3 regions of the Streptomyces sp. NPDC048254 genome follow, and region 2 is predicted to be linked to each of the others. Evidence: riboswitches for the same ligand, from Rfam matches in the RefSeq annotation. Region 2 holds a riboswitch; each other region holds the start of a gene.

Region 1 (6,844 bases), on a different contig from region 2:
GAGGGCGGGTTGTACGACGGCTGTCCCCAGGCGCTGCGCATCGCCGACCGCGTGAGATACAGCCGCTCACGCGCGCGCGTGATGCCGACGTACGCGAGGCGCCGCTCCTCCTCCAGCTCCTTGGTCTGGCCGAGCGCGCGCATGTGCGGGAAGACGCCGTCCTCCATGCCGGTCAGGAAGACCACCGGGAACTCGAGGCCCTTGGCGGTGTGCAGCGTCATCAGGGTGATGACGCCGGAGCCGTCCTCGTCCTCGTCGGGGATCTGGTCGGAGTCGGCGACCAGCGCCACCCGCTCGAGGAAGGCGGACAGCCCGGCCGGCGCCTCGCCCTCCCCTGACTCCTGCTCGAACTCCAGCGCCACGGAGGCGAGCTCCTGGAGGTTCTCGATCCGGGTCTCGTCCTGCGGATCGGTGGAGGCCTGCAACTCGGCGAGATAGCCGGTGCGTTCCAGGATCGCCTCCAGGACGGTGGCCGGTCCGGCGCCGGACTCCACGACCGTACGGAGGTCCTCCATCAGCGTGTTGAACCGCTTGACCGCGTTGGTCGACCGCGCGGCCATGCCGTACGCCTCGTCCACGCGCTTGAGCGCCTGGGGGAAGCTGATCTTCTCGCGCTGGGCGAGGGCGTCGATCATCGCCTCCGCACGGTCGCCGATACCGCGCTTGGGGACGTTGAGGATCCGGCGCAGCGGGACGGAGTCCTCGGGGTTGGCGAGGACCCGGAGGTAGGCCAGGACGTCCCGGACCTCCTTGCGCTCGTAGAAGCGGACACCGCCGACGACCTTGTAGGGCAGGCCGACCCGGATGAAGATCTCCTCGAAGACACGGGACTGCGCGTTGGTGCGGTAGAAGACGGCGACATCGCCCGCCTTCGCCTCGCCCGCGTCCGTCAGACGGTCTATCTCGTCGGCGACGAACTGCGCCTCGTCGTGCTCGGTGTCGGCGACGTAGCCGGTGATCTGCGCGCCCGCGCCCGCGTTGGTCCACAGGTTCTTCGGGCGGCGGGACTCGTTGCGCTCGATGACCGCGTTGGCGGCGGAGAGGATCGTCTGCGTGGAGCGGTAGTTCTGCTCCAGGAGGATCGTCGTCGCGTTCGGGTAGTCCTCCTCGAACTGGAGGATGTTGCGGATCGTCGCGCCCCGGAAGGCGTAGATCGACTGGTCGGCGTCGCCCACCACGCACAGTTCGGCGGGCGGCAGGTCCTGCTCGCCCGGCGGCACGTCCGCCTCGTGCGCACCGGTGCCGACCAGCTCGCGCACCAGGGCGTACTGGGCGTGGTTGGTGTCCTGGTACTCGTCGACCAGGACGTGCCGGAAGCGGCGGCGGTAGTGCTCGGCGACGTCCGGGAAGGCGCGCAGCAGGTTGACGGTCGTCATGATCAGGTCGTCGAAGTCGAGGGCGTTCGCCTCGCGGAGCCGCGACTGGTACATGGCGTAGGCCTGGGCGAGGGTCTTCTCGAAGCCGTCGCTCGCCCGGGCGGCGAAGTCCTCCTCGTCGACCAGCTCGTTCTTCAGGTTGCTGACCTGGGCGCTGAACGACTTCGGCGGGAAGCGCTTGGGGTCGAGGTCCAGGTCGCGGCAGACCAGGGCCATCAGACGCTTGGAGTCGGCCGCGTCGTAGATCGAGAAGGAGGAGGTGAAGCCGAGCTTCTTGCTCTCCCTGCGCAGGATCCGCACGCACGCGCTGTGGAAGGTCATCACCCACATCGCGTTCGCGCGCGGGCCGACGAGGTGCTCGACGCGTTCCTTCATCTCGCCCGCGGCCTTGTTGGTGAAGGTGATCGCGAGGATCTGCCCCGGGTGCACCTGGCGTGCGCCGAGCAGGTGCGCGATGCGGTGGGTGAGCACCCGCGTCTTGCCGGAACCGGCGCCGGCCACGATCAGCAGCGGGGAGCCGGCGTGCACGACGGCCGCCCGCTGGTTCTCGTTCAGCCCCTCCAGGAGCGCGGCCGGGTCCAGGGCCGGGCGGGCGGCGCCGTCACGGTAGTAGGCGTCCCGGTCCGGGGGCGCGTCGAACTGCCCGCCGAACAGGTCGTCCGGAATCGGCTCCGGTACGTGCTCGTCCTCGGGCGGCGGCGGGGGTTCCTCCTCGTGGCCGCGCGGGGACTGGAGGCTCGCCAGGAAGCTGTCGTCAAAGAGGCTGCTCATCGCTCTCCGAGTCTAGGGCGCCCCACTGACAACCGGTCCCCACCCCGGAAAGTCACCCCGGTCACCCGCCAGAATCGGCCCCTCACGGTCAGCGATCACGCGTCGTGAGCACGGGTGCTCCCGTCAGCCGAGAGTACGGACCACTCGACCGCACCGGACAAGTAACCCCATACCATCCCTGATCAACCGATCCGACCGATCCGCAACACCAAGGTCACGAAAATGTATCGGGCATATCGCACATCAAACTTCACACAGCGCACACGAGTTGGCTAGCGTGCCGGGCAGGCCGTACGACCCCCACCGGCGAACGTCGCCGGGCCGCACGGCCTCCGCCGAATCCAGGGTGCCGCCGCGCATCCGGAACCGGGGACCCACACCGAACCTTGGGGTGAATCGGTCCCGACTTCCCACCGGGGAACGGACCGTAGGGCAACCCTTCCGAACCACCCGCCCGAACCCGACAGCTAACTCGGTAGGCGGAGCATGGAAGGAGTCGCCCCCGTTGGCGTCGCACCGCAAGTCGCGTCCGTCCGCAACGCGCGTAGCAGGCATACGCACCCCCGCCCTGGCCACCGCCGCCCTCACCTCCGTGGCCCTGCTCTCCCAGACGGCCAACGCCGCACCCCCCGAGGACGGCAAGCCCAGCCTGGAGGAGGTCGAGAAGAAGGTCGACGCCCTCTACCGGCAGGCGGAGTCGGCGACCGAGAAGTACAACGCGGCCAAGGAGAAGACCGGCAAGCAGCGCAAGCAGGTCGACACCCTGCTCGACGACGTCGCCGAGCGCACGGACCGGCTCAACAAGGCGCGTGAGGAACTGGGATCGTTCGCCGCGGCCCAGTACCGGACCGGGGCCAGTGCGCCCGACACGGCGACCTTCCTGCTCGCGGACAGTCCTCAGGACTACTTCGACCAGACGCAACTGATGAGCCGGCTGACCTCGCGCGAGAAGGACGCGGTCGACGACTACACCACACAGCAGTCCGCGACCATGGCGAAGCGGCAGGAGGCCGCCAAGAGCCTGGAGACGCTCACCGAGACGCAGGACGACCTCAAGACCGCCAAGTCCACCGTCCAGACGAAGCTGACCTCCGCGCGGGAGCTGCTGTCGCAGCTGACGGCCCAGGAGAAGGCACGGCTGGCGGAGATCGAGCAGAAGCAGCAGGCCGAGGCGGCACGCAAGGCGGCGGAGCTCGCGAAGCAGCAGGCGGCGGCCGCGAAGCAGGAGGCGTCGTCTTCATCGACGTCGACCTCCAGCGGCTCGTCGTCCTCGTCGTCCTCGTCGTCCTCCTCCGACTCGTCCTACGGAACGAAGGCCGCCAAGGCGATCGCCTTCGCCCGCGCGCAGATCGGCAAGCCGTACGTCTGGGGCGCCACCGGCCCCGGCTCCTACGACTGCTCCGGCCTCTCCCAGGCCGCCTGGAAGGCCGCGGGCGTCTCGCTGCCGCGCACCACGTACGACCAGGTGAACGCCGGCACCACCGTCTCCCTCACCGACGCCCAGCCCGGCGACCTGGTGTTCTTCTACGACGACGTCAGCCACGTCGGCATCTACATCGGCAACGGCATGATGATCCACGCCCCGAAGCCCGGCGCCTACGTCCGGGAGGAGTCGATCTACTACGGGGGCGAGTCGATCATCCACAGCGTGGTGCGACCGGCCTGAGAGGCGCGGACACACACGCGCGCATTTCGTGCCGCACGCGCGCGTGCCCCGCTCGCACGGCCGGTGAAGGTCCCTAGCATCGGCGGCATGTCCGGCATTCCACCTCTTCACGCCTGGTGGGCGCGGCGTCCGCCGACGGCCGGGGCCGCTGCGCGTTACGACGTACGCCGCTGGGCGACGGCGTTCCCGATGGGGATGACGGCCGCGGCGATGCTGTCGGCCACGGCGATGCTGTCGGCCGCGGCGGTGCTGTCGGTCGCGGCCGCCGTCGGCGTCCCGTGGCTGAAGTGGCCGGGGCGGGTCCTGGTGTGGGTCGCGGTGGCGGCCTGGCCGGCGGTGGCCGCCGGCGCGGTGGCGGTCACCCGCGACGCCCTCAGGAAGGCTTCCTGAGGATCACGTCCACAGCACGGCGATGAAGATGTTCACCATGGTCAGCAGGCCCACCAGGCCGAAGGCACCCTTCTCCACCTTCTCGTCGTCCCGTTTCACATAGACGAGCCCGAGGATCACGATCAGCAGCGCGAGCTTCACGCCGATCTTGACGGTGTTGACGTGGTGGTCGTCGGCCTCGTTGAGGCCGACCAGGATCACACCGGTCGCGAGCATGGTGAACGCGCCGTGCAGCATCCCGGGGATGAACCGGGCCGTGCCCTGGCCCATCGCCTTCATCTGGGTGAGGAAACCGCCGAGGAGCGCGGCGATGCCGATGATGTGCAGGCCGACGAAGAGATGGATGAGTACGCCCATGGCCCCGGAGCCTAATCAGGGCCCCCTGGAGCACCGGGCACCGGCCCCTCCCTCGGCGCCCGCCGCCGCTCGCCCCACGGCATCGCATATATGCACCCCATAGCACCCCGCGCGCCCTGCTCGCCCCGGAACCGCCGCTTCGGTCATCCCGCCCCGTGAAGCCGACGGCTCCGGACCGGAATCCCGGTCACATACCGTCGGGTAACGATCCGGTCACACCAATTCCGCGCATCGCGTTACCAGGCCGACACACTCCGGCCTAGCGTCCTCCCCCAGGTGACCGACTCCCCACCGCCGCCCGGGCCAGGGGCGGCAGTCGGACACCACCGCCGAGAAAGTCCGGCGGCGGCCCGCTCCCCTGTGCGGGCCGCCGCCGGACGCGCAATCCGCACCCCCGCGGCCGTATGCGCGCTCCCCCTGGCGTGTGTACGGACGACACGGCGGTCGTACGAAAGGACGTGAACAGTCCAGGTGGCAGCGCACCGCAAGCCCCGACAGCGCTCGCTCAGCGGCAATACGGCACGCACGGCCGCCACCCTCGCCCTGGCGGGCGCGGCCACCGCGACGGGCTTCGAAGGGACCGGACACGCCGAGCCGCAACTGACACCGGCGCAGGTGAAGGCCAAGGTGGACCAGCTGTACCAGGAGGCCGAGGCGGCCACCGAGAAGTACGACGGGGCGAAGGAGCAGGCCGACACGGCCCAGCGACGGGTCAAGGCGCTCCAGGACGAGACCGCCCGCAAGCAGGAGAAGCTCAACTCCGCGCGGGACGCCCTCGGTCTGGCAGCGGCCGCGCAGTACCGCGACGGCGGTATCGATCCGGCGTGGCAGCTGGCGCTCTCCAGCGATCCCGACCGCTACCTGGACAACGCCGCGTTCGCCGAACGGGCCGGTGCCGTACAGGCCGGCGCAGTGGCGCGGGTGCGCCGGCAGCTGCGGGAGATCGAGCAGTTGCGTGGCGCGGCGCACATCGAGCTGGCCTCGCTGCGGTCCCGGCAGGCCGAGCTGAAGCAGCAGAAGACCACGGTCACCGGCAAGCTCGACGAGGCCCGGCAGCTGCTGGACCGGCTCTCGCCCCAGCAGCGGGCGGCGGTCACGGCGGACGGCGCCTCTTCACGCGCGTCCCGCTCGGCCACCGGCGCCCGCGCCCCCCTGTCCCCGGGCGGCGACACGGCCTCCGACTCCCGTGCCGCGGCCGCCGTGGCGTACGCCTACTCCAAGCTCGGCAGCCCCTACGTCTGGGGCGCGACCGGCCCCAACGCCTTCGACTGCTCGGGGCTCGCCCAGGCCGCCTACCGCTCCGCAGGCATCTCCATCCCCCGCACCACCTACGCCCAGATCAACTCCGGCCGCCGCGTCTCCCGCTCCGAACTCCAGCCGGGCGACCTGGTGTTCTTCTACTCGGGCATCAGCCACGTGGGCATCTACATCGGAAACGGCCAGATGATCCACGCCCCCAATCCGTCGGCCCCGGTACGGATCGCCCCCGTCGACGAGATGCCGTTTGCCGGGGCGACGCGGGTCGTGTGAACCCCGCCGCCCCGGCCTTCGCGGACATCCGAACCACCCCGGCGCCGCCTCAGACCAGGCGGCGCGCCGTCGCCCAGCGGGTCAGCTCGTGCCGGTTCGACAGTTGCAGTTTCCGCAGCACCGCCGACACGTGGGACTCGACCGTCTTGACGGAGATGAACAGCTGCTTGGCGATCTCCTTGTAGGCGTAGCCACGCGCGATCAGGCGCAGGACCTCCCGCTCGCGCTGGGTGAGGCGGTCGAGGTCCTCGTCGACCGGCGGGGCGTCGGTGGAGGCGAAGGCGTCCAGGACGAACCCGGCCAGCCGCGGGGAGAAGACGGCGTCGCCCTCCTGCACCCGGAAGATCGAGTCCACCAGGTCGGTGCCGGTGATCGTCTTGGTGACATAGCCGCGGGCACCGCCGCGGATCACGCCGATCACGTCCTCGGCCGCGTCCGACACGGACAGCGCGAGGAAGCGCACCGGCCGTTCGGCGTCCGCCGTCAACGGGGCGCACCGGCGCAGCACTTCGACCCCGCCGCCGCCCGGCAGGTGCACATCGAGGAGGACCACCTCGGGCCGGGTCGCGGTGATCACCGTGACCGCCTGGTCGACGTCGGCGGCCTCGCCGACCACCTCGACACCGGTCTGCTCGGTCTGGCCGATCTCGGCCTGGACACCGGTACGGAACATCCGATGGTCGTCGACGAGGACCACGCGCACCCGACGCCCGGCCTTCTCCGTGCCTTCCGCCGGGCCGTTCGCCTCGGTCGC
Region 2 (6,844 bases):
TCATCCTGCTCCGGGAGATGCTCACGCCCGACTCGCTGGACGGGCTGCGGGTGTACTTCCCGGACCCCTGGCCCAAGAAGCGGCACCACAAGCGGCGGCTGATCCAGCCCGAGTTCCTCGACCTCGCCGCGACCCGGCTCAGGCCGGGGGCGATCGTGCACTGTGCGACGGACTGGGAGCCGTACGCCGAGCAGATGCTCGAAGTGCTCGACGCGCACCCGGCGTTCGAGAACACCCAGACCGGGGGCGGTTTCGCGGCGCGTCCCGGGTACCGGCCGCTGACCCGTTTCGAGGGGCAGGGGCTGGACAAGGGACATGTGGTGAACGATCTGCTCTTCCGTCGCGTACAGCATCCGGTGCAGCAGGGCGATCAGCACCGACTGGAGTCACCTCGTTAGGGTCGATGCCGTGGCCACCTTCCCGCCGCCGTACCCGTCGTACCCGTCGTATCCCCCGGACCCCGCCGGCGACGGGCTGCGGCATCCCCGCTGGTGGCAGCGGCGCTGGGTGCGGTACGGGGCGCTGAGCACCCTGCTCGCCCTCTCCGGCCTGGTCATCCTCGCGCTGGTGCGGGAGCAGACGGGCACGGAGGGCTTTCTCGTCGGGCTCGGCCTGGCGGTGCTGCCCGTGCCGCTGCTCATAGGCGCGTTCCGCTGGCTCGACCGGGTCCAGCCCGGGCCCTGGCGGAACCTGCTGTTCGCGTTCGCCTGGGGGGCGTGTGCGGCCGCGCTGATAGCGATCGTCGCCAACAGCTTCGCGACGCGGTGGATAGCGACGGCGACGGCGGATCCGAGCAGCGCGGACACGCTCGGGGCGACCGTGATAGCGCCGGTCGTCGAGGAGTCCGCCAAGGCCGCGGCCGTGCTCCTGGTCTTCCTGTTCCGCAGAAGGGACTTCACCGGGATCGTCGACGGGGTGGTGATAGCCGGGGTCACCGCCACCGGCTTCGCGTTCACCGAGAACATCCTCTACCTCGGTACGGCCTTCGGGACCGACCAGCTGAGCGGCGACACCGGCATCGCCTCCGTCACCGCCGCGACGTTCTTCGTGCGCATCGTCATGTCCCCCTTCGCGCACCCCCTGTTCACCGTCCTCACCGGCATAGGGTTCGGCATCGCCGCGTTCTCCGGGGAGGCGCAGCGGGTGCGGCGCGTTCTCGTACCGCTCGCCGGAATGCTGCTCGCGATGAGCATGCACGCGTTCTGGAACGGGTCGTCGACCTTCGGGCAGTACGGGTTCTTCGCCGTGTACGGCACGTTCATGGTGCCGGTGTTCGGGCTGCTGACCTGGCTGGCGATCTGGACACGGCAGCGGGAGCTGCGGACCGTACGGGAGGAGTTGCCGGCGTATGTGTACGCCGGGTGGCTGGGGGCGGCCGAGCCGTTCGTCCTGGGGTCGATGCGGGCGCGGCAGATGGCCAGGGAGTACGCCGCGTACCACTTCGGCAAGCCGGCCGGGCGGGCGGTCGCCGAGTACGAGGCGTACGCGACGACGCTCGCCCTGCTGCGCCGCCGGGGGCAGCGGGGGCGGGCGGGCGCCGACTTCGTGGTGCGGGAGCGGCAGCTGCTGACGGAGCTGCGCAGCCGACGCGAACTGGTCCGCCCCGCCCTCGACTACGCGGCCCGCACAGCCGCCCCGAACGGCTGGCCGGGCTACGCGCCACCGGCCTACGGGGCACCCGGGTGGTACGGGGCGGCTGTGCCGTATCCGTCCTACAACCCGTACCGGGGTTAGGGCCGGGTTAGGGCCTGTCCGGCAGATCATGCCGCAGACGCGGGACTCACCGGCGCTGATGATGTGCCGTTGTTCTCCTGCGACCTGATCCGCCGCACAGGCCCTGGCGGGAAAGCGGCCGTCAGGCGGAAGCCGCCGTGAGCCGGGTCAGTTCCTGCTCCGTCAGCTCCAGGTCCGCCACGCCCAGCAGGGCCGGGAGCTGGTCCAGGGTGCGGGCCGAGGCGATGGGGGCCGTGACGGTGGGCTGGGCCGCCAGCCAGGCCAGGGCGACCGTGGGGACCGGGGCGGAGTGGGCCTCGGCGATCTCGTCCAGGGCGGCCAGGACCTGCCGGCCCCGCTCGGTCTCCAGGTACTGGGCAGCGCGGCCCGCGCGGGCGCTGTCGACCGTCGTGCCGGGGCGGTACTTGCCGGTGAGGAAGCCGGCGGCCAGGGAGAAGTACGGGACCGCCGCGAGGCCGGTGCGGGAGGCCAGCTCCTGGAGGGGGCCCTCGTAGGTGTCGCGGGAGACCAGGTTGTAGTGGGGCTGGAGGGCGACGTACCGGGCGAGGCCCTCGCGGTCGGAGAGGTCCAGGGACTCCTGGAGCCGCTCGGCGGTGATGTTGGAGGCGGCGATGTGCCGGACCTTGCCCGCCCGCACCAGTTCGTCCAGGGCGCCGATGATCTCCTCGACCGGGATCTCGGGCTTGTCGAAGTGGGTGTAGTACAGGTCGATGTAGTCGGTGCCCAGGCGGCGCAGGGACGCGTCGGCGGCGGCCTTGATGTTGGCGCCCGACAGGCCCGGGTAGTCGGGGTGCTGGCTGACCTTCGTCGCGATCACGACGTCGTCGCGGTTGCCGCGCGCCTTGACCCACTTGCCGATGACGGTCTCGGACTCGCCGCCCTTGTGGCCCTCGATCCAGGCCGTGTACGAGTCGGCGGTGTCCACGAAGTTGCCGCCGGCGGCCGTGTACGCGTCGAGGACGGCGAAGGAGGCGGCCTCGTCGGCGGTCCAGCCGAAGACGTTGCCGCCCAGGCAGAGCGGAAAGACCTCCAGGTCGGAGGAGCCGAGCTTACGGAGGGAGCGGGAAGCGGAAGAACCGGAAGAACCGGAAGAAGGCGTCATGCCTCAGTTCAACACCGGCTGCCGGTGCGCCCATGCCGACGCAACGCGAAGTTCTCGTAAAAGCGGAATGCACCCGGGGCCCGTGGACACACCGAACCGGCAGCCCTGACGTCGGGGGGTTGTCGTCAGGGCCGCCGGGGATCAGTGGGGTCCGTCAGGGGTTGAGGCCCTTGCCGCGCAGCCAGGTCATCGGGTCGATGCCGGTGGCCTGACCGCCGGGGTGGACCTCCAGGTGGAGGTGCGGGCCAGTGACGTTGCCGGTGGCGCCGACGCGGCCGATGACGTCACCGGTGGCGACCTTCTGGCCGACCTTGACGCCGATCGAGGACTGGTGGCAGAACCACAGCTCGGTGCCGTCGTCGAGGGTGAGGATGGTGCGGTAGCCGTACGAGCCGGCCCAGCCGGCCTCCGTGACGGTGCCGCTGTGCACGGCCTTGATGATCGTGCCGGTGGGAGCGGCGAAGTCGAGCCCGGTGTGGTAGCCGGAGGCCCACATCGAGCCGGCCTGCCCGAAGGTGCCGGTGATCGTGTAGGAGACGACCGGCAGCGTGTACTGCTTGGCCAGCGCGGCGAGCCGCTTCTGCTCGGCCTGCGCCTTCTCGGCGGCCTGCGCCTGCTCCTTGGCGTCGGCGGCCTTGGCGGCCGCCGCCTTCTCCGCCTTGGCCTCCGCGTCGGAGACCGCCTTGTCGGCGGCGGCCACGGCCTTGGCGGTGGCCTTGACGTCGAGCTGGGTCTGCTGCTGCTCGGCCTGGGCGATGATCCGGCTGCGCAGCGCCTCACCGGCGTCGGCCGAGGAGTCGGAGGAGTCCGAGTCGGTGGCGGTCGTCGTGGTGACGCTGCTGAGCGCGGTCTGGACGGCCTGGTGGCCGCCGTCCTCGCCGAGCAGGGAGTCGACGGAGGACGGCAGGTCGGGCAGGGAGATGGAGACCGGCGGCTTGCCGGTGTTGGCGCTGGCCATGCCGCCCGCGCCGACGGCGGCGATGACGCCGACGCCGAGGACCGTGGAGCTGCGGGCGAGTCCGCCGCCGCGCTGCTTGGCGACCCGGTGCCGGCCGCGTACCGGGGCGAGGGACTCCTCGGTGGGGTTCCACTCCTCCCAGGGGCCCTCGTCGGTGCGGTAGGCGCCGTAGCCGAAGGTCTCGGGTTGACGCTGGCTGGGCACGAACGGGGCTGTCGGAGCAGGCCGGTTGGACGCCACGCGGGCGCACTCCTTTCCTTCCGCTGCCTACCGGGTTAGCTGACGGGTTCGGAGCGGGAAGGTCTCCTACGCGCGTATACCGGCCGTTTCGTACCCGGCGGCAGCCGTGCGATTCACCCCAAGGTGGTGGTTCCCCGGTTCCCTTGCGGGATTCGGCGCGTGCGCGCGGAGCCGTCGCGGGTGACGGCTGGGACGACCGCGCTGCGTTATCGAACGTTAATAGACCCGGCTGCCAGATTCCAAGCTGTTCGCCTTGATCATTAAGCTTTCAAAGCTTGGACTTAACCGCCATGAACGGTCAAAAACGGTCGACTTGACCCTGCGTTCTGTCCAGCTCAGGAGTCACACGCGTTTTGATGGTGACTCAGACGTTATGCGGAGGGCGGTCGTCCGCGCACCGAGGGTGACAATCCCCAGAACGGCGGGGTGATCGCGCTCAGGGCCGTCGTACGGCGAGCAGCGCCATGTCGTCCGTCATGCCACCGCCGGTGTGCCGGCGCACCTCGGCCGCGAGCCGGGCCAGCAGCGCGCCGGGGGCGGTGACGACACGGCCGGCCAGCCGCCGCTCGGGGTCGTAGAACCGGCCGTGCGCGTCCCGCGCCTCGGAGAGGCCGTCGGTGTGCAGCAGCAGCGTGGCCCCGCTCGGGAACGCGTGCTCGGCGGCCCGGTCCGGCCAGGCCCCCAACTCGGCCATCCCGAGCGGCAGCGCGGCCTCGGGCCCCCGTACCGGGCACACCTTGCCGTCGCCGTGCAGCAGCAGGGGCGGCGGATGGCCGCGGTTGACGACCCGCACCGTGCCGTCGCCGCGCGGGAGTTCGGCGAGTACGGCGGTGGTGAACCCCTCGACCGCGTCGAGGCCGCCGCGCCGGACGCCCTCGCGGGCCAGCGCCCGCTCCAGCCGCCCCGCCACCGCCTCCAGCGTGGCCTCCTGCTCGGCGGCCTCCCGGAACGCGCCGATGACCACGGCGACGGCGGCGACCGCACCCATACCCTTGCCGCGGACGTCGCCGACGACCAGCCGCACGCCGTACGGGGTGTCCTGGATCGCGTACAGGTCACCGCCGATGAAGGCGCCCTCCTGGGCCGCCTCGTAGCGGGCCGCGATCTCGAAGCCGCCGATCCGCTCGGCGGGCTCGGGCAGGACCGCCCGCTGGGCGGCCTCGGCGATCTCGCGGGCGGAGGCCAGGCGCTGGTCACCGAGGCGCACGATCCGGTTGATGCCGGCGGCGAGGGCGGCGACGGTGACCACGGTGAGGACCTCGGTGACCGTGTCGACGTTCGGGCCGAAGTCGAAGCGGGCGTGCACGGCGTAGGCGGCGAGGAAGGAGGCGAGGCCGGTCAGGACGGTGGTGCGCAGCGAGGTGAGGGGCGCGGCGATCAGCGGGGCGGCCGTGAAGAACGGGACGGCCGTGAAGGCCCTCGGGGTGAGGAAGTCGTAGCAGACGCCGGCGACGATCAGCAGGACGGGCAGGAAGCGGGCCAGGGTGCGGACGGCTGCGGACCCGTCCTCCTGCGCCTCTCCAGGGGCCACGGTGCGACTCCCCATATGTCCCAGGTGTCCAATGCGTGTCCGTCCAGGTTTGCGGTTGCGAGCGAGCGGCGGCGAGTGGTGTGGGCCGGGCGGATGAGTGCGGACGGATGTGATGTGGAACACGTGCCGGTATAGGACCCGGTATACGACTCAGGGCCGGAATCCTCGTTCTTGGATTCCGGCCCTGATTCTTCAGTAGCGGGGACAGGATTTGAACCTGCGACCTCTGGGTTATGAGCCCAGCGAGCTACCGAGCTGCTCCACCCCGCGTCGTTGACACCAGCATACGCCATCCGAAGGGGGAGAGTCACACGGGTTGAGGGAGGTCAGCCCAGCAGGTGCGCGTTCGGGGTCTTCGCCAGGTCCTCGTACTGGTCCAGCACCAGCACCGCCACCCCCGTCTCCCGCAGCATCCCCGTCCCGTCGGCCGCCTCGACGAAGGTGTCCGGCTCGCGCCACGCCGTCACCACCCGCCGTACCCCGGCCCGGAGGATCAGCTCGGCGCAGGGGTGCGGCCGGGAGGCGCGGTGGGTGCAGGGTTCGAGGCTGGTGTAGACGGTGGCCGTGGCCAGCCGGGGGTCGGCCGGGGGGATCTTGGCCAGGGCCGCCTCCTCCGCGTGGACGACGGGGTCACCGGCCTCCCGGGAGTGGCCACGGGCCAGTTCCGTGCCGTCGGCCGCGACCACCACCGCGCCGACGCTGAACGCGGTCCCAGAGGGCGGGCAGTCCGCCGCCAGCTCGCAGGCGAGCCGCAGCCAGTGCCGGTCCGCGGCGGACGCCGTCGCACCCGCGCCGGGCGCGGTGGGCTCGTACCGCATCAGGACGACGTCCTCGATACGGCGGCTCTCCAGCAGCCGCAGCCGCCCGGCCTGGTACCCGCCCGGGCCGAACAGGCGCGATGCCTTCGGGTCGCCGACGAAGAGCGGGGCCAGGACCAGCTGGAGTTCGTCGGCCAGGCCCTGCTGGAGGAGCTGGGTGTGGACGGTGCCGCCGCCCTCGACCATCAGCCGGCCGACCGACCGCGCCTCGCGTAGATCCGTCAGCAGCGCGGGCCAGTCGAGGTCGGCGCCGAGGGAGACGACGTCCGCGGCGATACCGAGGCCCCGGATCCGCGCCGCGCCCGTCTCCGTCGTGTACACGACCTTCTCGCCGCCGGTGTGCCAGAACTTCGCGTCCGGGTCAAGGTCGCCGGTCGCGGTGACCGTGACCTTGAGGGGGTACTCGGGCCTGCCCGCGGCGACCCGGGCCGCGCGCCGCCCGGGGTCGTTGACCAGGAGCC
Region 3 (6,844 bases), on a different contig from region 2:
AGACGGTACTCATTGTTCACGCGCGGAACAAAGGGGGTCCCGATGAAGAACGGAAGAAGAGCGGGTCAAGAAGAAGACCGCGAGAGGCCGCAAAGAGAAACCCCGCCCCGGTGCGTACGGGGGGAGAACGCACCGGAGCGGGGGCCCGTGGGGGACGGGGGCGGCCCTCACGTGGTCCTCACTATGGGGACCACGGCTGTGTGGACGCTGTGGTTCAGCTGGGCGCCGCGTAGTACTCGCGGCGCCTCTCCTGAGACCTACTTCAGGTGCAGCTGCTGGCCCGGGTAGATGAAGTCGGCGTCGTCGACGATGTCCTTGTTCAGCTTGAACAGCGCCTGCCAGCCGCCCTTGACCTTGTGCTTCTCGGCGATCGAGCTGAGCGTGTCGCCCTTGACGACCTTGTACTCGCCGTCGCCCTTCTTGACCTTCTTGCCGGTCGGGGTGGTGACGGTCTTCTTGGCGGCCGGACGCTCGGCGGAGCGGGAGGCGGCCTGCGTGTCGGTCGTACGGCTGCTGGTGCCGCCGCTCGACGAGGAGCTGGAGGAGCCGGCGCTGCTGCCGGTGTAGGCGGCGCTGGACAGGCCCGTGCCGCAGACCGGCCAGGCGCCCTTGCCCTGCGCGGCGAGGACCTTCTCGGCGACCGCGATCTGCTGCGCCTTGCCGGCCTGGTTGGCCTGCGCGGCGTACTGGGTGCCGCCGTACGCGGCCCAGGTGGAGGCGGAGAACTGCAGACCGCCGTAGTAGCCGTTGCCGGTGTTGATGGCCCAGTTGCCGCCGGACTCGCACTGGGCGACGGCGTCCCACTCGGAGGCGGTGGCGGCGGAGGCGGTGCCGGAGGCCATCAGCGGTGCGGCGATGGCGACACCGGTGACACCGGCGAGTGCGGCGGCGCGGGTGGCCTTGGACGGACGACGGTGCTTGCCCTTGCCGGAAAACAGCATGACGGATCCCCTCACCGACGCCTGCGAGGTGAGCTGTCGGGTTCGGGCCGGTTGAGTTGCCCGGCCGCACACCTCACGGTGCGCGGCTTCACCCCGAGCCGGACACGGCAGCCTCAACTACCGGTCCCGGCACTTACCTTGGGTCCCCCGCTCCTGCCTACGGCGCTTGACGCGACGACTGTTCCCGGGGAGTCGCTGGCAGGACTCGGCGTTGCGACGGCCGGGGCTCGTGGTGACGAGCGGCCTTGACCGTAAACAGGCGATCAGGTGAATTTCAAAGATGATCAGGGCTTCTGAGACTCATCCCACACTTTCACCAAAACGGACATTTAACTGCCAAGTAGGGCGACCTGAGATGTCAACTCCCGCTACTTTTCGTCCGTTTCGCTGCTGAGTTTCAGGGTCTGACCGGGGGCGATGTCATTCGGGTCGGCACCGATGTCCGCCTTGTTGGCGGCATAGAGCGCACGCCATCCGCCGTCGAGGCCAAGGGAGTCGGCGATGGAGGCGAGAGTGTCACCGTCCCGGACGGTGTAGGTGCCGGCGTCCCGGGAGGCATGACGGCCGGAAGAAGTCACACTCTGACCGTTTGTCACACTTTCGTCCGCCGAGCCGCCACGGTGCTTGCCGCCACTGCCGACGGCCCCCGTGTCGACCAGATCCCAAGAACTGCCCGTCTGCCAGGAATTGTCCGAGTCGTCGGCTTCGGGCACGACAGGGTTCTCGTTCACCTTCGAGGCATCGGAGCCCTTGGATCCCGACTTGTCCGCCTTCGTGGAGTCGGCAGGGGTGCCCTTGCCGGAGCCGTCGCTCGCACCCGGGGACGGAGTGGCGGAGTCGGAGTCCGTGGCGCCCGAGGCATCCGACGAGGAGTCGGACGAGCCCGAATCCGATGAACCAGATGAATCCGATGAACCAGATGAAGAGGACGAATCCGACAGCCCGGAGGACGAGTCGGAGGAGCCGGACGCGTCGTCCGATCCGCCGAGGCCCGGGTCGACGTTCACCGAGGCGTCGTCCGAGGAGAGCCCGGCGATCAGCGCACAGGTCCGCCAGGGCTTGGTGCCCTGGTCGGCGAGGATCTTCTCGGCGACCGCGATCTGCTGCGAACGGCTCGCCTGGTCCGGCGTGCCGGCGTACTGCTGGCCGCCGTACTCGTCCCAGTCGTCCTGGGACATCTGCAGGCCGCCGTAGTAGCCGGTGCCGGTGTCCATGCTCCAGGAGCCGCCGCTCTCACACTCGGCCACCCTGTCCCAGGTGTTGCCGTCGGCCGCGTTGGCGCTCGCCGCGCCGAGGAGCGGGATGGCGATGGCCGAGCCGGTCACGCCGGCCGCGACGAGGAGAGCCGGAGCCTGACGGGGGCGACGGTGACGACCGTTCCCGGAGAGCATGCGGAAACCTTTCGAGCGACAGCGGTGACCGGCGCGACGGGTCCCGCTGGGGCGCCGCACTGATGGGTGAACGTATAGGCAGACGATCACTTGTCACAAGTTAATGCCGCGCAGATCACGTGAAGATCACAGACTTGAACGCTGGTCATCTTTGCCGGTGAAGGGCCGTGCGGGGCGCCGGGCGGGTGTCGGTGGGGGGCCAGGCGGGTGTCGGTGTTGCTCATCGGCCGGCGGGGGTGAACTGCACGGGGAGCGTGCGCAGTCCGCGCATGATGAGGCCGCCGCGCCAGCGCAACTCGCTCTCCGGCACCGCGAGTCGCAGGTCCGGGAGGCGGGTGAGGAGGGTGGCGAGCGCGGTCTGCCCCTCCAGGCGGGCGAGCGGGGCGCCGAGGCAGTAGTGGATGCCGTGGCCGTAGCCCAGGTGCTGGTTGTCCCGCCGTGCCAGGTCGAGCGTGTCCGGCTCGGCGAACCGCTCCGGGTCCCGGTCCGCGGCGGCGAGTACGACGAGGACCGGGTCGCCGACCGCGATGCGCTGCCCGCCGATACCGAGCGGCTCGGTGGCGAACCGCCAGGTGGCGAGCTCCACCGGCCCGTCGTAGCGCAGGAGTTCCTCCACCCCGGTCTCCAGCAGCCCGTGCTCGCCCGCGGCCAGGGAGTCCTGGAGGCGGCGGCGCTGTTCCGGGTGGGTGAGCAGGGCGTACGTCCCGTTCCCGATGAGGTTGACGGTCGTCTCGAAGCCGGCGAACAGCAGGATGAAGGCCATGGCGGCGGCCTCGTTCTCGGTGAGGTGCTCGCCGTGGTCGGAGGCACGGATGAGCCCGGAGATGAGGTCCTCGCCGGGGGCCGGCTCGGCGGACAGCGCCTCCCGCTTCCGGTGGATCAGCTCGGCCAGATATCCGCGCATCTTCTTCACGGACCGCGCGACCCCGCCCCGCGGCCCTCCGCCGTGCGCTGCTTTTGTGTGTCGCAGCATCATGCCGGCCCAGTCCCGGAAGTCGTCCTGGTCCTCGCGCGGGACGCCCAGCAGGTCGCAGATGGCGTAGATGGGCAGCGGGAAGGCGAACTCGTGGATGAGGTCGGCCTCGCCCCGGTCCGCGAACCCGTCGATGAGCCGGTCGGTCAGCTCCTGCACCCGGGGCGCGAACTCGGCCACCCGGCGCGGCGTGAACGCCTTGCTGACCAGCCGCCGCAGCCGGGTGTGGTCCGGCGGATCGATGTTCAGCAGATGCGTCATCAGCTCGGCCCCGCGCTCCCCGGGGATCCCGGTCTTCCCCTTGGCGTGCGCGGGCTCGTCGTGATGCGCCGGGTTCTTGGACAGCCGGGGGTCGGCGAGCGCCTGCCGGGCGTCGGCGTAGCGGGTGACCAGCCAGGCCTCGACCCCGCTGGGAAGCCGGGTGCGACGCACGGGTGCGTGCTCCCGGAGCCAGGCGTAGGCGGGATAGGGGTCGGCGGCGAACTCCCAGGTGAAGAGGTCGGGGGCGGGGGCGCCGTCGGGGTGGGTGGTGCCGTCGGGGGCGGGCTGGTGGGTCACTCCTTGACGGTATCGGGTGCGTGCTCGGTCAGGAGCTTCTGGGCAAAGCAGTCGCCCCGCTCAGCGGCCTTCCGGTACCACCACATGGCCTGGCTCTCGTCCCCCCGCTCCTTCAGCAGGTCGGCCAGCCGAAACGCGGCGTCTCCGCTTCCCAGGGTGGCCGCCTCCCGGAAGAGTTCCTCGGCCTCCTCCACACGCCCCTTCTTCCGGAGATGGCTTCAAAGTTCTTGTAGGCGGTGTCCAGGTCCCGGAGGGACTGCTGCAGGACAACGGCGGACACTTCGGCGAGCCAAGCGCGTTCCTCGATGCGCTTGGCCTGGGTGATGCGAAGCCGGGACAGATCGGCCGACTTCACATAGGGCAGCCCGGCCGCGTGTGCTTCCTTGCGGTCGCGCAGGCAGTCGTTCCACACCACGCGGGCGCACCCGAACGCCTGGGCCAGCGCGCGGCGCTGCGGGGCGTCCGGGTAGGCCCGGTAGTTGTAGCGGAGCTGCACAACCAAGATCCTACTACGATTGGTCTCATGGGTATGCAGAACGACTACAGGCGAGGCAGGCATGTTGTTTCGGAGATGCATGTGCACTTGGTCTTCGTGACGAAGTACCGACGCGGAGTCTTCAATGACGAGATGCTGACACGCTGCGAAGAGATCATGCGCAAGGTGTGCGAGGACTTCGAGGCGGAGCTGAAGGAGTTCAACGGCGAACGCGATCACGTTCACCTGTTGGTGCACTACCCGCCCAAGGTCGCCATCTCGAAGCTGGTCAACAGCCTCAAGGGCGTCTCCGCCCGCCGGATACGCCAGGAATTCACCGGCCGCGTCAACCGCGCCATCATGCACGGGCATCTGTGGTCGCCCTCGTACTTCTCGGCCTCATGCGGCGGAGCACCGTTGGCAATCGTCCGCCAGTACATCGAGCAGCAAAAACGTCCGCTCTAGCCTGCGGGTCAGAGCAGTCTTGAGATGCGTTTCATCCCCGGCGTGAACGCCGGGGCTTTCACACAAGATCACCGGTAACCGCTCGCGGCAGCTCGGCGAAGGAGTTCCTCCCGCTCCGGTTCGTTCCCGTCGGTGCGGCCCAGCATGATCGCCAGACCGTTCATGACACGGGCGTCTCCGTGATCAACACCGAGGCGGAACCAGTATTCGGCGGTTTTGGGGTCACCCCAGTTGAGGAACAGGCCTCCGAGGCTGGCGGCGGCCTGGTCGAAGCCGGTGTCGTACGCCTGCTGGTACCAGAAATGGGCCTCACGGATGCGCCCCGGCCCCACCAACACGTCCCCCAACTCGTGTGCCGCCGCCCCGTCCCCCGCCTCCGCCGCCCGCCGCAGCCACCTCTCCGCGCGGTCCCGGTGCAGCCGCCCCGCCTCCCGGGCCGCCGAGACGCTGCCGCCCTCCGCCGCCGCCTCCAGGTATCGAAGCGCCTTGTCGAAGAGCAGATGCCCGATCGCGAAGTACGAGGCGGCGCCCTCGCGGCCGCTCCACAGGAACGCCGGGTAGGCGCGGGGATCACGCCGGTGCCCCGCCAGCCGCTGCAGCTCTCCCTCGCTCCACTCCCGTGGCACCTCGACGGTGCGCGCCATGGCCACGACCCGGTCGCCGGGTTCGGTCCCGGCGCGGCGCCGGTAGTACTCGTCGGCCGGCATCGTCCCGATGACGACCACGCCGAGCGTCGTGAGCCGGCCCAGCAGCCGTGGGCCGAGCCGCCCGTCGCCGAGGTGGTCGGTGAGGTCGTCGAGCCAGACGACGGACCGGCCGTGGCCGCCTTCCGGCTCGGTGAGGAGTGCGCGCAGGTCCTCGCCGGGCTCCGGGAGGTAGAGCACGGGGTCCGGTAAGGACTGGACGCCGTGCCATGCCGAGTACGACTTGCCGACGTACGGTTCGCCCAGGATCAGTACGAGCCCGGGATGACCCAGTTCGGCGCGCAGCCGCTTGTCGCAGTCGCGCGGGATGTACGGCGGCACCTCCGGCAGCCCCGGCACGCGTCGCGTCGGACGGACCCCGAACTCCAGCGGTGCGACCTCGTCCGCGGGACGCCAGGCGATCGGCGCGGGCATGCTCCCGTAGTGGTGGTGCTGTACGCCCACTACCTGGTCCTGGAAGGTGGCGCTGCGGAAGTCGACGTGGTCACCCGCGCTCTGCGGGAGGTCGGGGGCGGGTGAAGCCGCCGGATCCGTCGGCCCCTCGGTGTCGGCCGCCCCCGTTCCCTCGGGCACGTCCGGGTCCGGGTCCGGCCGCCGGCGGTCCTCCTCCAGCGCGGCTCGCAGTCGGGCGGCCCGCGGCGGGTCCGTCTCCAGCCGGTTCCGCAAGCGGTGGAACCAGTTGGTCTCGATCTCGCGCGTCGCCGCGCTGCCGCGGTTTCTGAGCCGGTGCCAGTCCACGACGAGACGTCCCTCGATCCTGCTGCCGCCCGGAGCGTCGAGAAGGCAGAGCAGAAAAGGGAAGTCCGCCATCGCCGGGGGCCGCGGGCCCTCCTTGAGAGCCGTCAGGCCCTGGACGACCGTCCGCGCGCCCACCCTCGCCAGTTCGTCGACCCCGGTATCCACCGCGTCCCCCTTTGAGCCCGAGCGTCGCTGGATCCACGGTACTCAAACGCGGCCGCTCCCCGTGCGGACGGGGACGATCTCAGTGGCCCTCCGTCTCCCTGATCGCGTCCCGGTAGGCGCGGCCCGCCGCCCGCAGTGCCGCCTCCGGGTCGACGCCTTCCGCCTCGGCCCGTACCGCCAGCGCGAGCAGGTCGTATCCGATGCCCTCCACCTTGGGCAGCGGAACCTCCAGCCCGGCCGTCCGCACCCGCGAGGAGAGCTTCGCCGCCAGCGCGAGGCCCGGCTGGCCGAGGGGTATCCCGTCGGTCACCGAGTCCCGGCGCTTCTCCGCCGCCTTGGTGCGCAGCCAGTGCTCCTTGACCTCCTCCGGTGTCGAGGCGGTCTCGTCGCCGAAGACGTGCGGGTGGCGGCGGATGAGCTTCGCGACGATGCCG

The links. A riboswitch is a leader RNA that binds a small molecule or an ion and turns the genes downstream of it on or off. The one in region 2 is predicted to bind cyclic di-AMP.
Region 1: another riboswitch for cyclic di-AMP. It lies ahead of ACGFZQ_RS06610 (NlpC/P60 family protein); the one in region 2 lies ahead of ACGFZQ_RS41480 (M23 family metallopeptidase).
Region 3: another riboswitch for cyclic di-AMP. It lies ahead of ACGFZQ_RS27495 (transglycosylase family protein); the one in region 2 lies ahead of ACGFZQ_RS41480 (M23 family metallopeptidase).

The regions. Positions count from the first base shown of each region.
Region 1 covers NZ_JBICZJ010000002.1:285,104-291,947, reverse strand. Annotated here, with positions in the region: gene pcrA (DNA helicase PcrA) at 1-2,147, opposite strand, end outside; cyclic di-AMP (ydaO/yuaA leader) riboswitch at 2,471-2,644, shown strand; gene ACGFZQ_RS06610 (NlpC/P60 family protein) at 2,653-3,813, shown strand; gene ACGFZQ_RS06605 (hypothetical protein) at 3,901-4,203, shown strand; gene ACGFZQ_RS06600 (hypothetical protein) at 4,207-4,560, opposite strand; gene ACGFZQ_RS06595 (NlpC/P60 family protein) at 5,032-6,090, shown strand; gene ACGFZQ_RS06590 (response regulator transcription factor) at 6,140-6,844, opposite strand, start outside.
Region 2 covers NZ_JBICZJ010000020.1:194,087-200,930, reverse strand. Annotated here, with positions in the region: gene trmB (tRNA (guanosine(46)-N7)-methyltransferase TrmB) at 1-398, shown strand, start outside; gene ACGFZQ_RS41490 (PrsW family intramembrane metalloprotease) at 409-1,734, shown strand; gene ACGFZQ_RS41485 (aldo/keto reductase) at 1,856-2,836, opposite strand; gene ACGFZQ_RS41480 (M23 family metallopeptidase) at 2,991-4,034, opposite strand; cyclic di-AMP (ydaO/yuaA leader) riboswitch at 4,042-4,202, opposite strand; gene ACGFZQ_RS41475 (PP2C family protein-serine/threonine phosphatase) at 4,471-5,580, opposite strand; tRNA gene ACGFZQ_RS41470 (tRNA-Met) at 5,762-5,835, opposite strand; gene ACGFZQ_RS41465 (dihydrofolate reductase family protein) at 5,892-6,844, opposite strand, start outside.
Region 3 covers NZ_JBICZJ010000010.1:146,830-153,673, reverse strand. Annotated here, with positions in the region: gene ACGFZQ_RS27495 (transglycosylase family protein) at 258-941, opposite strand; cyclic di-AMP (ydaO/yuaA leader) riboswitch at 945-1,116, opposite strand; gene ACGFZQ_RS27490 (transglycosylase family protein) at 1,310-2,332, opposite strand; gene ACGFZQ_RS27485 (cytochrome P450) at 2,553-3,863, opposite strand; gene ACGFZQ_RS27480 (hypothetical protein) at 3,860-4,057, opposite strand; partial or broken gene ACGFZQ_RS27475 (helix-turn-helix domain-containing protein) at 4,063-4,359, opposite strand; gene tnpA (IS200/IS605 family transposase) at 4,387-4,803, shown strand; gene ACGFZQ_RS27465 (tetratricopeptide repeat protein) at 4,872-6,410, opposite strand; gene ACGFZQ_RS27460 (nucleoside triphosphate pyrophosphohydrolase) at 6,490-6,844, opposite strand, start outside.